DNA from 4 places in the Desulfovibrio sp. JC022 genome. Region 1 is predicted to be linked to each of the others. Evidence: predicted binding sites of a transcription regulator. Region 1 holds the regulator's gene; each other region holds the start of a gene.

Region 1 (3,171 bases):
TTTTATACTCCGAAAAATGTTTCGCCTTAGTCTGTATGATTTAATGATGATTAAGCGTTTATAGCGGCGAAGCCCTATTAAAAAAGTTTGGGATTCTTAAACCCTTTTCAAAGGGTTTGAGGCCCCCGGCAGGGCTGCCGGAGGCAAAATCATTTCATCAAAAGCGCGTAGCGCATCAAAAAGGAAGTTATGTCTTCGATTATCGCCAAGAAACTGGTCAAGTGCTACGGACCTAAGGAGGTCGTCCGCGGAATTGGGCTGACCGTGCGCGAGGGCGAGGTTGTGGGGCTGCTTGGTCCTAACGGAGCGGGGAAAACCACAACATTCTATATGCTTGTGGGGGTGGTCAAACCTACTTCCGGGGATGTCTATCTTAATAAAAAGCAGATAACCAGATTGCCCCTGCATGAGCGGGCACGTCAGGGGATCAGTTATCTTCCGCAGGAAAGCTCCATTTTCAAGAAACTTTCCGTGCGTAAGAATCTTGAAATCATAATCGAACATACCGGTCTTTCCGGTAAAGATGTGCCGAAAAGGGCGGATGAACTGCTTGACCAACTGGGTATTCTGCGTTTGGCAGACCAGAAGGCCATGTATCTTTCCGGTGGTGAGCGCCGCCGTCTTGAGATTGCACGGGCCATGATTAACAATCCGAAGTTCATTCTGCTTGACGAACCCTTTGCGGGGATTGATCCCATCGCAGTAATTGATATTCAGGACATCATTTCTTCACTGAAAGATATGGGGCTGGGAATTCTGATCTCTGACCACAACGTGCGTGAAACACTCTCCATCTGTGACCGGGCCTATCTTGTTTACGAGGGTAGGGTTATCCTTAACGGTTCACCGGAAAATATTGTGAAGAACACCAAGGCACGCAGGCTTTATCTGGGTGATAGTTTTAGTTTGTAGTCGTTTTTTACGCTAATTTTGTTTTTCAGGCCGGGCTTCATTTTTTGAAGTCCGGCTCTTTTTTGGGCTAAAGTTTGATTAATTTTGGCATTGTTGATTTACAGTCTGCCCGAACATTGGTACACTTTTTTCATATACAAATTCTGTATGTAAAAAATCCTTAAATATCAGATAATTCAGAGGTCTTTGTTGCATCTTGTAATGGGATGTGGCATAGTCAAATCAAGGCTGAGGTTTAATAAAATTTTTTTTTATTGCTTTGGTGTGCAACTAACTGAAATAAATTGAGTTTGAGACTAATATAAGGTGGCCTGAATATATGGGATTGGAACTTAGACAACAATTAAAGCTTACTCAACAGCTGGTTATGACTCCTCAGTTGCAGCAGGCGATCAAGTTGTTGCAGCTCTCCCGTCTGGAACTGGTGGATAGTGTCCATCAGGAGCTTATGGAGAATCCTATTCTTGAAGAAGCTGAAGCGCAGGAGAGAACTGACGCTGCTGATGCTGATGCAGGCACCGCTACGGCCGAAGAGGCACAAATTTCCAAGGAAGCCGAGTGGGAAAACTATCTCGGTGAATTCTCCAGCACATCAAAGCAGTCTGCTTCCCGCGAGTCTGAATCTTATGAAGAAGGAACTTCATTTGAAACGCGTCTGACCAAGACGGCTTCTCTTGAAGGGCATCTGCATTGGCAGATGAGCCTCTCTGATTTTACCGACGAAGAAAAGACCATCGGCGAATGCCTTATGGGTAATTTAAGTTCGGGAGGTTTTTTACGGATAGACTTGGAAGAAGTATGTGAAACATGCTATGCTGAAATCGAAGACGTGGAAAAGGTGCTTCACCGCATCCAGCGTTTCGATCCGGTAGGCGTGGCGGCAAGGACTCCGCAGGAATGTCTGCTTATCCAGCTGGAAGCATTGAAGCTTGATGATGATCCGATTCTGGTCTCGTTGGTCCGGGACCATCTGGATGATCTTGAGAAGAAACGCTACAAGCCGCTGGCTCGGAAGTTCAAGCTCAGCATGGAGGATTTAAAGAGTTACCTTGATCTGATGCAGACACTTGATCCATTGCCCGGAGCAAGTTTTTCAGGTGGAGACTCTTTCTATGTCAGCCCGGATGCTTATGTTTATGAATATGATGGTGATTTTGTCATAGTTCTGAACGAAGACGGTCTTCCTAAATTGCAGATGAATGCTTTTTATGTGGAGACGTTGGCATCAACCAAGGGAGATGATAAGGAATATTTTCAGGACAAGATGCGTTCCGCACAATGGCTGATGAAGAGCCTGTACCAGCGGCAGCGCACCTTATATAAAGTTCTTGAATCCATAGTGAGGTTTCAGCGCGAATTTTTCGCCCACGGTGTCACCAAGTTAAAACCGCTTATCCTTAAGGAGGTTGCGGAAGACATCGAGATGCATGAATCCACTGTGAGTCGAATCACTACTAATAAGTATGTTTCTACTCCGCATGGAATCTATGAACTTAAGTTCTTTTTTAATAGTGCTCTCGGTCTGGATGACGGATCTCAGGTCGGTTCCGAGTCCGTCAAGGCGACGATCAAAAAGTTGATCGGCGAAGAGGACGGAAAGAAGCCCCTCAGCGACGAGAAGATTGCTGAGATTCTCAAAGAGAAGCTGGAAGTCAATATAGCCAGAAGGACCGTAGCCAAGTACAGGACTGCAATGGGGATACTCTCCTCATCCAAGAGGAAAAAGGTATTCTAATGTAGTCCGGAGAAATCAACGCATATTCACCCCTTACTAAGGAGGCTCTTTATGAACGTAGCATTTACTTTTAAGAATTTCGACGCATCCGAACATCTTAAGGAATATGCAAACAGCCGTTTCTCCAAGTTGGTAAAGTACGTCAGCAACCCTGACAATACTGATATGCAGGTGAATCTGTCAGTTGATAAGTTCAGGCATGTTGCGGAAGTAGTTTTTACCTCCGACCATTTACATGTCTCAGCTTACGAAGTGTCCGAGGACATGTATTCCACCGTGGATATGGTTCTGGACAAGCTAGAAGCCCAGCTTCGCCGCGCAAATGAAAAGATGAGAAGTCACAGGCGTAAGGACGCAGCTCCTGCCCGTATGGATATTCTCAGCTATGGAGAGGAAGAGTACAGGGAACCTGTAATTGTCGAGTCCGACTCTTTTGTTCCCAAGCCTATGAGTATTGATGAAGCCGCAGAGCAGCTTCAGACTCTCGACCATGAATTCCTCGTATTCCGCAATGCGGATAACGA
Region 2 (3,171 bases), on a different contig from region 1:
GGAAAAAGCCGCAGTTGTCATGGAAGAGAACAAAATCGGCGGACTCCCGATTGTAGATGCTGAGAATAAGTGCGTGGGCATCATCACCAATACCGATGTTTTCAAGGTTCTGATCAACATCACAGGTGTTCTTGACGGTGGTGTGCAGGTCGGTCTGGCTCTTTCCAATGAGCCGGGATCGCTCAATGGCGTGCTGGATTACCTCAAGGATAACGGCGGACGGGTCATGTCCATTTTGACCTCCTATGAGCCGGAGCAGGAAAACATGCGCCATGTATTTATCCGCATCCACGACATGGACAAAGCCACCCTGAACAAGATCAAGGAAGGCCTTGCCGAGAATTTCAATCTACTCTTCTGGGTCCGCGATTCCGTTCACGGGCTGACTTCATAAGTCTTAAGAGAAATTTGTTTGAGAAAATAAAACCCCCGTTCCAAGGAACGGGGGTTTTATCATATTCAGACTTGCAGAAGTTTGCGCTTAACCGCAGCACTTCTTGTATTTCTTGCCGCTGCCGCAGGGACAGGGCTCGTTGCGTCCTACTTTCTTATCTTTTTTGATCGGCATGGGAGGTACGATATCACCTTCAAGGTAGAGCCAGTGGCCGTCCCTTTTTTCGAAGCGGCTGGCTTCATGATGGGTGTGGATCGCTCCCTGCTGCCTGAATTTGGCGATGAATTCCACTTCGCCGGTTTCGTCGTCAACAAGACCCTTGGAGGTAGAAACAATTTCAAGGCCGAGCCATGTGGATGTTTCCGCCCAGTTTTTAACCTGATTTTCGTCGTAATCATGCTTGCTTTCCGGGGCGAGGGTATCACCGAGGTAGTCGACATTTTTTACAGCGAATGCACTGTAGCGGGAACGCATGAGTGCTTCAGCAGTGGGTGCAGGCTCTTTTCCTGTGATGTAAGGTTCGCAGCAGCTTTCATAGGCATTGCCGGAACCGCAGGGACATTCATTCATGTTTCTATCTCCAAATATTTATTTGCGGGCTTTGGACTAAATTTTAATTCTAGTGGTTGCCGCAGGAACCGTGGTCGTCGCAGACAGTTGCGGAGTCGGTGATGTTTCCTGCTGCCCATTGGGCAACTGCATCTTTGAGTTCGCCGCCACAACCGCGGATAACCTGAATGCCGTTGTTCTGCAAGAGATTCACTGCTCCCTGACCCATGTTGCCTGCCAACAGGACTTTTACGCCCATTTCAGCGAGGGTGGGCACGATGCTGGATTTGCATCCGCACCCCGGAGGAGGTGTGATTTTTTCTTCTTCGATGATATTTTTGGACTCATCAAGAGTGAAAATGGTGAAAGCTTCACAATGACCAAAGTGACCGTCGACCATTCCATCTCTGGAGGGAAGTGCGATTTTCATAATAGATTCTCCTTGAAAAAAAGTAAGAACGATGCAAGACCCGAAGCATCGTACTTAAAGACTGCGTACGCCACATACGCATACAAAAGACAGAATATCCAGCCGTAAGCTATGATAAGTATCACTCCCGCATTGTCCATACCTGACAGTGAAATTAGTTTTTTCGCCAGTCGCAGTTCCGGTCCCGGCGGACAGCATGTTAACAAGACTTCATCCAAGGTGACTCTTGTGTTTAATGTGCAGGATTCTTCCAGCCTGAGTGACCGCCAGAAGTATTTAATCAAAACCCGGCTGTCCGGGCGCATTAATTCCAGAGGTGAGTTGCATGTTTCCTGCGAAGAACATCGCAGTCAGTTCCGCAACAAGGAAGAGGCTGTTTCCCGTTTTGCCAAACTTATTGCTGATGTTTTGAAGCCGGTGCGCAAAAGAAAGAAAACCAAAGTTCCATATTCTGCAAAGCGTAAAAGGATGGATGGTAAGAAGAAGCGTTCTGATTTAAAGAAGAGCCGTTCCAAACCCGGATATTAAAACAGCCTGAGTCTACATATTTTTACAGCGGTCTCCTGTGGACTGAAACCCTTGCCCCAAAGCTGTGGACAGGGTATTTTAGTACTATCCCTTAAACTTTGTTTGGAGGTCTCCATGAAAAAACTAATTTTCCTGTTCATATTAATTTTTAGTTGCGTTCCTTTTGCCTATGCCGGACAGGACGGCTTTGCTGCGGATTCAGATGACATTCTGCGTATGATAACCGATCCGGGCGGTCGGGCGTTTCTGAAAATTGAATTCAAGGTCAACTCAGCCAAGATCAGCAAGAAGGCTTATCCGGTGGTGGATTCCCTCGGTACAGCCCTTACATCCGGTCCGGGATCGTCCATGCAGGTTAAGCTGGTAGGGCATACGGATTCCGCCGGGAAGAGCGAATATAACCGTTCTTTGAGTCTCAAGAGAGCAGAAGCAGTAAAGAATTACCTTGCGGTCCATTTTAATGTTGATCCCGCCCGTATTGAAGTTGAAGGAGCAGGAGAGGACCAGCCCATTGTTTCCAATGACAGCGCACAAGGCAGAGCCCGGAATCGCCGGGTGGAAGTCATCAATATCAGCAAAAAATCTGATGCGCCCAAGGTTCTTAAGGAGTTAAATCCCAATGATCTGGAACCTGAGGCATTGGACACCAAGGATCTCTGGTAGGATATTTCATTTAAGAAAAATTAATCAACTGATTGACATTTGTTAATCGGATGATTAATTGGGTCTCATGACAAAACGCGAAAAGATTTTCCATGCCGGGGCCAAGCTCTTTGCTGAGCGTTCTTACAATTCAGTTGGAATCAGGGATATTGCCCGCGAAGCTGATGTGAACAGTGCCATGATCTCTTATTACTTCGGTGGTAAGACCGGATTGTTGCGTGAGATTTTTACCTGTTTCAGTGAACGGATGGTTACTGTTATCAGGAATTCCATGTCCGAAGCTAAAGACCACGGAGAGCTGGTTGAACTGAATGTGGCTGCTTTTCTTAATGATGCCCGCCAGAACCGGGATGTGTATCTTGTTGGGCTACGCGAGCTTAATCACGACAGTGAAGAGTTGCAGGATCTGCGGGACACTCTTTACAAAACAGGGTGGGAGTATTTTACGGAATTTCTAGGCAAAACCGGAGCCAAAGCCGAGCATCCCGAGGAAGTGAAAGATATTTGCTTTACTGCGGTCTTGGGTACTATTTTTTCCGACTACCTGCTTGGCGGTGGACACTACATAGATGATGATCAAAAGGTTGAAGCTTACCGGAAGACTGTG
Region 3 (3,171 bases), on a different contig from region 1:
GACATGGTGTAGATGCCTTTGGCGTAGAGGGCCTGCTTTACCGGGGTAAGGCATTCAGGCCTGATATATGTGATGATGAGTTTCATTATATTATTCCTCTCTTTGTGATGGTTCGGTTATTCGTTGGAGAAGATCTGGAAACCGTTGTAGGACTCCATGCCGTGCTCGCTGATGTCGAGGCCTTTCATTTCTTCTTCAGCTGAAACCCTGATGCCCATGGTTGCTTTGGCGATGGTGAAGGCAAGGTAGCCTGCGCCGAAGGCCCAGACAAAGCAGGCTGCGATGCCGATGAGCTGCGGGGTAACCAGCGCGAATCCGCCACCGTAGAAGAGTCCGCCTGCACCGTCATTAAGCGTGGGGGAGGTGAACAGGCCGCAGGCCAGTGTTCCCCATGCACCGCAGACACCATGTACGGACACTGCACCGACCGGATCGTCGATTTTGAGGATTTTATCAATAAACTCGATGGACAATACTACCAGCACCCCTGCGATAAGACCGATGATGATAGCAGCTGCCGGGGTTACGGTTGCACAGGGAGCGGTGATGCCGACCAGTCCTGCCAGCGCGCCGTTACAGGTCATGGAGATGTCAGGTTTGCCGAATCTGAACCATGAGGTGAACATTGCACCGAGGGTTCCCGCACAGGCGGAAAGGCTTGTGGTTACCGCGATGAGGCCGATGGAGCCGTCAGCAGTGGTGGTGGAGCCGGGGTTGAAGCCGAACCAGCCGAACCAGAGGATGAACACACCAAGGGATGCCAGCGGAATGTTATGACCGGGGATAGCTTTTGCTTTACCGTCCGCAGTGTATTTACCGATACGGGGACCGAGAACCATGGCTCCTGCCAGAGCTATCCAGCCGCCTACAGAATGGACTACGGTAGATCCTGCGAAGTCCATGAAACCGAGCCCTTCAAGCCAGCCAGCCCCGGAATCGCCGAGCCAGAGAGAGCCCCAGGCCCAGTGACCGGAGATAGGATAAATGAGTCCGGTCACAATGGCGGTTACGAGGATATAGCTGCTGAATTTAGTACGCTCAGCAATACCGCCGGAGACGATAGTGGCAGCGGTGGCCGCGAATACAGACTGGAAAAACCAGAAAGTAAGGGTCCACTGTGAGTCGCCGTCAGTGAGTCCGGTGCCGGAAAGTCCGAAAGCGGAGGTTCCGGTAAAACCGCCTGCATCAAGGCCGAACATGAGGCCGAATCCGAACAGGAAAAAGATGATTGATCCGGCGGAAAAGTCGAGAAAGTTTTTCATCAGGATGTTGCCTGCACTTTTGGCGCGGGTGAATCCTGCTTCAACGCATGCGAAGCCTGCCTGCATGAAAAATACGAGGATAGCAGCGAGAAGGGTCCAGAGAATATTACCGTGAGCCTGAGACATGGCTTCCTCGGCAGCGAAAGCTGCGGAAGGTGCCGCTAGGAGCATGAGAGTCGCGAGGGCCGGAATTTTGCGGCCTACCATTGAACGTTTAATAGTCATACAGTCCTCCTTAGGGATGTTGATTGCTTCAAGGATGTTTTTCTTAAAGCATAGACTGTGCCAACGTTTTAAGGTGTTGAAATAATTGATTTAATATTGGGTTGATCCAGAAATGTTGATTACAAAAATGTGTTTTTGAACGTTTTTGTTCTATTTTAGTGGTGGGTAAATGACAAAAAGGTAAACTTTGTATTTTGTGACCATGTGTGGCTTAAGGGAAAATTACAAATGACGTTCATAATATTAATGATAGTGAAAAAATAAAGAAAGTTGTTGACAATTTTTTCAGGACCCGGTTAGGTTACAGCCATGCAGACTTTCAACACCCTAGGCACCGGCCTCTCATATTTTTTCTACTTTTTTTATTTTTGGTGCACCCACGCTTGTGGTCGGGTGGAGGTTTGCTTGTACGGAAAGTAAAAAAGTAGCATAGCAAACGACCTCTACAGAAGGGCCGCAGGCGAAGAATCGCCGGCGGCCCTTTTTTTGTTACATGGGTCGCCAGAAAGGGAAGCGGATCTTGGAGAACTTAGAGGCAAACTTCAGGAGAATTTAAAATGCAGATTGGTAAAAGTGTAAGAATGGAGCGGATGGTTAACCGCAATACGGGCAGGACAATCGTTGTTCCCATGGATCACGGCATCAGTGTCGGCCCGCTCAAAGGATTGCGCAACATGCGCCGGGCAGTTAACGATATGGTCAAAGGTGGTGCCAATGCCGTGCTTATGCACAAAGGCTTAGTGCGCTGCTCCCACCGTGAAGAAGGCGGCGACGTCGGCCTTATCGTTCATCTTTCCGCATCCACCTGTCTTTCCCCTCTTCCTAATAAAAAAACTCTGGTCGGCACTGTTGAAGACGCGCTTCGTCTCGGCGCAGACGCTGTTTCCGTACACGTGAACCTCGGCGATGAGTCCGAAGCACAGATGCTTTCCGATCTCGGTGAAGTTGCTTCCGCAGCTACCAGCTGGGGCGTTCCGGTTCTGGCCATGGTTTACGCCCGCGGTCCTCAGATCAAAGACGAATTCGATCCCGAAGTTGTGGCCCACTGCGCACGTGCAGGCGAAGAGCTGGGTGCCGATATCGTAAAAGTTCCCTACACTGGGGATATCGAATCTTTCAAAACTGTGGTTGAAGGCTGCTGTATTCCGGTTGTAATCGCTGGCGGTCCCAAGCTTGATTCCACTCGTGATTTCTTACAGATGGTTTCCGATTCCATTGAAGCCGGCGGTGCAGGCCTTTCCGTAGGCCGCAATGTTTTCCAACATGAAAATCGCGTGAAGCTGATGGAAGCTTTGCACATGGTCGTTCACGAAGACGAAACTGTTGATAACGCTCTCGCCCACATCGGTGAATAGTTGCCAGTGTCTGGTTTAAATTTAGGAAAAGGAAAAATGAAAAAAATTATATTCAAAGCGATCCCGTTCGAAAAGAATCTCGTAAGCCTTGCTCTTGAATCCGGTGTGGACGCTATCCTGACCAGCCCGGAGCACAAGGAAACCATCGAGGGACTGGGCCGCGTTACAGTCATCACTCCCGAAGACATGCCCGAAGTCGCTATCAACGAAAAGGCTGATGAAGCTGTTGCGGTTGATCTTGACAAAAAAGGCAAAGATGTCTGCCTTTCCGCAGGCTGGGAAATTATCCCGGTTGAAAACCTGCTTGCCCAGATTGATTCCCTTGCTCT
Region 4 (3,171 bases), on a different contig from region 1:
GATGTCGGTGATGGTGGTGTCATCACTGCCTAAAGGCTGCCATCCACCGTAAGGGAGGGTGAAGCGTCCGGTCATGAGTGCGCGGCGTACCGGGACGGTCGGGACTCCTTCACTATAAGCGTTTTCGAAAAGAACGGATTGACGGGCGAAACGGTCAAGATGCGGGGTCTTGACCGTCTCGTTGCCGTAGCATCCGAGATAGTTGAATTGCAGGGTATCCAGCATGATGAATACCACGTTTTTAATCTTGCTTTTGTCAAAGGACATTATGCAGCTCCTTGAAAAATGTTTGCGAGGCAGTAGATTTTGTCTCGCGCTTTTTTTCACATATGGAGCAGGAAAAGGAAAAATTCTGTCTCATATGAGACAAAAACAAATTGAGTTGAATTTTTTTGAGTGGGTCAGAAGGGAAAATGAAAGGTTTAGTTCGTTGGTTGTCGCTTATCTCACAAGCTTAAATTTTGGAAAAGCAGCCCGCCCGCTTCACGGGAAAGTGTTTCAGGATCGAGGATTTCCAATGTGGTTTTGGTGAATTTACCGATGACCCCTTTTTGGCGCAGGGCCTTGATTACCCGGCACAAAGAGCTGCGGTGAACTCCAAGGGTGGAGGCCAGTTCGCTTTGAGTCAGGCCGGGGGAAAAAGATTCGGATTCGCCGTTTTCCTGCCAGAGTTGGTACAGGGAACGGCTGACCCGCGTACTCACCTCAAGCAGGCCGGAATCAAAAAGCTGGGCGAAAAAAGCCCCGGCCTTGATGCCCAGTGAATGGATCAGATTACAGGCCAGCTCCGGGTGCTGGCGAAAGAAATCATCGTTTTCCAGAATGTATTTGGGAAAACGGGCTACCACGCATTCTTCCAATGTGTGCAGGCTGTGACTTTGGAAAATAGAGCTGTGAATGTGTGAAACTTCATTGAAAAGGGTGCCGGGACCGATGCGCATGACCACCCGCTCCTGTCCGCTCTCTGAGAGGCAGGAAAGTTTGACAGAACCTTTGAGTAAGAAAAAGAAGTAGTTTGGATCATTGGCTTCTATCTCGTGAGCCTTGGGCAGGGAGGTCTGCACTGCTTTATCAAGTACACTTTCCCAAATGGAGTTCACTCCTTCAATACTGAAAAGGGCCTTTTCCTGACGGAATGTTTTGTCTGTAGGCATGGCTAACCATAGTAGGCTTGGTGCGGGGAGTCGATAGCTTTGTGGTTGTGAAAAATATTAGGCCGCCAATTGTTCGCAAATCAGTGTATCTAGTTCGGTAGTTTTGATAATGGGCCAGATAAGGCTCTGCTGCATGAATTAGACGAGAAATAGGTCGGTGGCAGAGTTTGTTTTTGAAGCTGCAAATGGCCAAGATCAGTTTTCCATTAATGTTCATTGGTTTGTGATAATTGACATAAATGTGAATATTTTCAAAAATTCATTTTCTCATAATGTCCAGAAATTAAAAAGTATTTCTCTGTTTGCAGTAATGGCATCTCCCTTGCTTAACTGCATATATGTATCCTTCACTGCATGGATTGAAACTTTCCGCGCTGCTGGCCATTTGTCAGGCCATTGAGCAGGCTCTTGATCTGGAGTCCGCACTTGACGGTGTGCTTAGTATTCTTTCGGAGAACCTGAGCATGAAGCGGGCGACAGTGACCCTTTACGACCCGGAAACAAAACAGCTTTCAATCAATGCCTCGTATGGTTTGTCCCTTGAGGAAAAACAGCGCGGGGTTTACCGCCTTGATGAAGGGGTCACTGGGCGTATTTTCCAGACCGGGGAGTCTTATTATGTGCCGGATATCAGTAAGGAGCCGCTTTTCCTTGATAAAACCGGAGCCCGCAAGATTGAGCGCGCTAAAACCGGATTCATCGGTGTGCCGATTATTCTTCACAGCGACCCCATCGGTGTTCTCAATGTGGATCGTATCTTCGGTGATCATGTCGCTGCGGAAGAGGATGTTGATTTCCTGAAGATCGTGGCTACGCTCATCGGTCAGTTTATAAGTCTCAACGAGAAGATCATGGAACGTGAGGCTGCCCTCAAGCGTGAGAATACTTCTTTAAAGTACCAGATTTCCAAAAAAACAAAGGGCCTCTACATTGTCGGGCAGAGTTCAGCCATGGTTGAGGTCCAGCGGCAACTTGAAAAAGTGGCACCCACCAAGGCCACAGTGTTGCTGCTCGGTGAATCCGGTGTGGGCAAGACGCTCATGGCCAAGATCATCCACGAACTTTCAGATCGCGCAAGGCACCCTTTTATCAAGGTTAACTGTGCTTCCATCCCGGAAAATCTTCTTGAGTCCGAATTATTCGGTCATGAAAAAGGATCTTTTACCGGTGCGGCTTCCACTCGTCCGGGCCGTTTTGAAGAGGCTGACGGCGGGACAATTTTTCTTGATGAGATCGGGGAATTTCCCATGAGCCTACAGGCCAAGCTTTTGCGGGTCTTACAGGAAAAAGAGCTGGAAAGGATCGGTTCAAACAAGACTCGCAATATTGATGTGCGTATCCTTGCGGCCACCAACCGCGACCTCGGGTTGTTGGTGGAGCGCAATGAATTCCGGCTGGATCTCTATTACCGCTTGAATATTTTTCCCATCACCGTGCCGCCCTTGCGGGAACGCAAAGAGGACATCACCGGGCTGCTCAATTATTTCATCCAGAAAATGGCTGAGGATTATGGTCGAAAAATGTTTTTTACCCCGGCGGCTCTTGATTCGCTTATGATTTACGATTGGCCGGGCAATGTTCGTGAGATGCAGAATCTGTTGGAGCGGCTGGTTATCATGTCCGACTCCGAATATATTACCCTTGAATTTCTTAAATCCTATCTTGCTCCGGGCCAGCGTGGAGTCTCCAACAGTTCTGATGGAGAAGTCAGCGTTCCTGCTTCAAACGATGCTCTTCCTCATTGCACCTCGCTCAAGGAAGTGGAGCGTAATGAAGTTGTCGCCGCTCTGGAACGTAGCGGCTGGATTCAGTACAAGGCCGCAGAAACTCTTGGCCTTTCTGCTCGTCAGATGGGCTACCGGGTTAAGCGTTACGGTCTTGAATCCATGATCGCCGAAGGGCGGGCGCGGCTTAGGCGTATGAAGAAAGGTTAAAAATTTCCTGACTGGCTAGTCCGCGATCATCGAGATTGCGGTTAAAAAAAAGAGGCTTTCCACGTCGGGTGGAAAGCCTCTTT

What was found. The regulator sigma-54, encoded in region 1, starts transcription at its own class of promoters, with help from an activator protein. The targets are predictions, from matches to a motif close to CTGGCACGGNNNNTGCTT.
Region 2: FMS18_RS15080 (NifB/NifX family molybdenum-iron cluster-binding protein) is a predicted target of sigma-54. The motif match lies at 1,394-1,411, and genes of this name have one in related genera.
Region 3: FMS18_RS09005 (ammonium transporter) is a predicted target of sigma-54. The motif match lies at 1,534-1,551, and genes of this name have one in related genera.
Region 4: nifA (nif-specific transcriptional activator NifA) is a predicted target of sigma-54. The motif match lies at 1,465-1,482, and genes of this name have one in related genera.

Annotation. Positions count from the first base shown of each region.
Region 1 covers NZ_VOPZ01000002.1:6,578-9,748, reverse strand. Annotated here, with positions in the region: gene FMS18_RS03010 (LptA/OstA family protein) at 1-30, shown strand, start outside; gene lptB (LPS export ABC transporter ATP-binding protein) at 190-912, shown strand; gene rpoN (RNA polymerase factor sigma-54) at 1,232-2,647, shown strand; gene raiA (ribosome-associated translation inhibitor RaiA) at 2,699-3,171, shown strand, end outside.
Region 2 covers NZ_VOPZ01000008.1:184,404-187,574, reverse strand. Annotated here, with positions in the region: gene FMS18_RS15090 (CBS and ACT domain-containing protein) at 1-394, shown strand, start outside; gene FMS18_RS15085 (YchJ family protein) at 482-964, opposite strand; gene FMS18_RS15080 (NifB/NifX family molybdenum-iron cluster-binding protein) at 1,014-1,373, opposite strand; gene arfB (alternative ribosome rescue aminoacyl-tRNA hydrolase ArfB) at 1,485-1,901, shown strand; gene FMS18_RS15070 (OmpA family protein) at 2,016-2,564, shown strand; gene FMS18_RS15065 (TetR/AcrR family transcriptional regulator) at 2,632-3,171, shown strand, end outside.
Region 3 covers NZ_VOPZ01000005.1:33,677-36,847, reverse strand. Annotated here, with positions in the region: gene FMS18_RS09010 (P-II family nitrogen regulator) at 1-86, opposite strand, end outside; gene FMS18_RS09005 (ammonium transporter) at 117-1,487, opposite strand; gene FMS18_RS09000 (2-amino-3,7-dideoxy-D-threo-hept-6-ulosonate synthase) at 2,045-2,842, shown strand; gene FMS18_RS08995 (3-dehydroquinate synthase II family protein) at 2,879-3,171, shown strand, end outside.
Region 4 covers NZ_VOPZ01000006.1:275,015-278,185, reverse strand. Annotated here, with positions in the region: gene FMS18_RS11800 (sulfatase) at 1-267, opposite strand, end outside; gene FMS18_RS11795 (Crp/Fnr family transcriptional regulator) at 447-1,154, opposite strand; gene nifA (nif-specific transcriptional activator NifA) at 1,493-3,088, shown strand.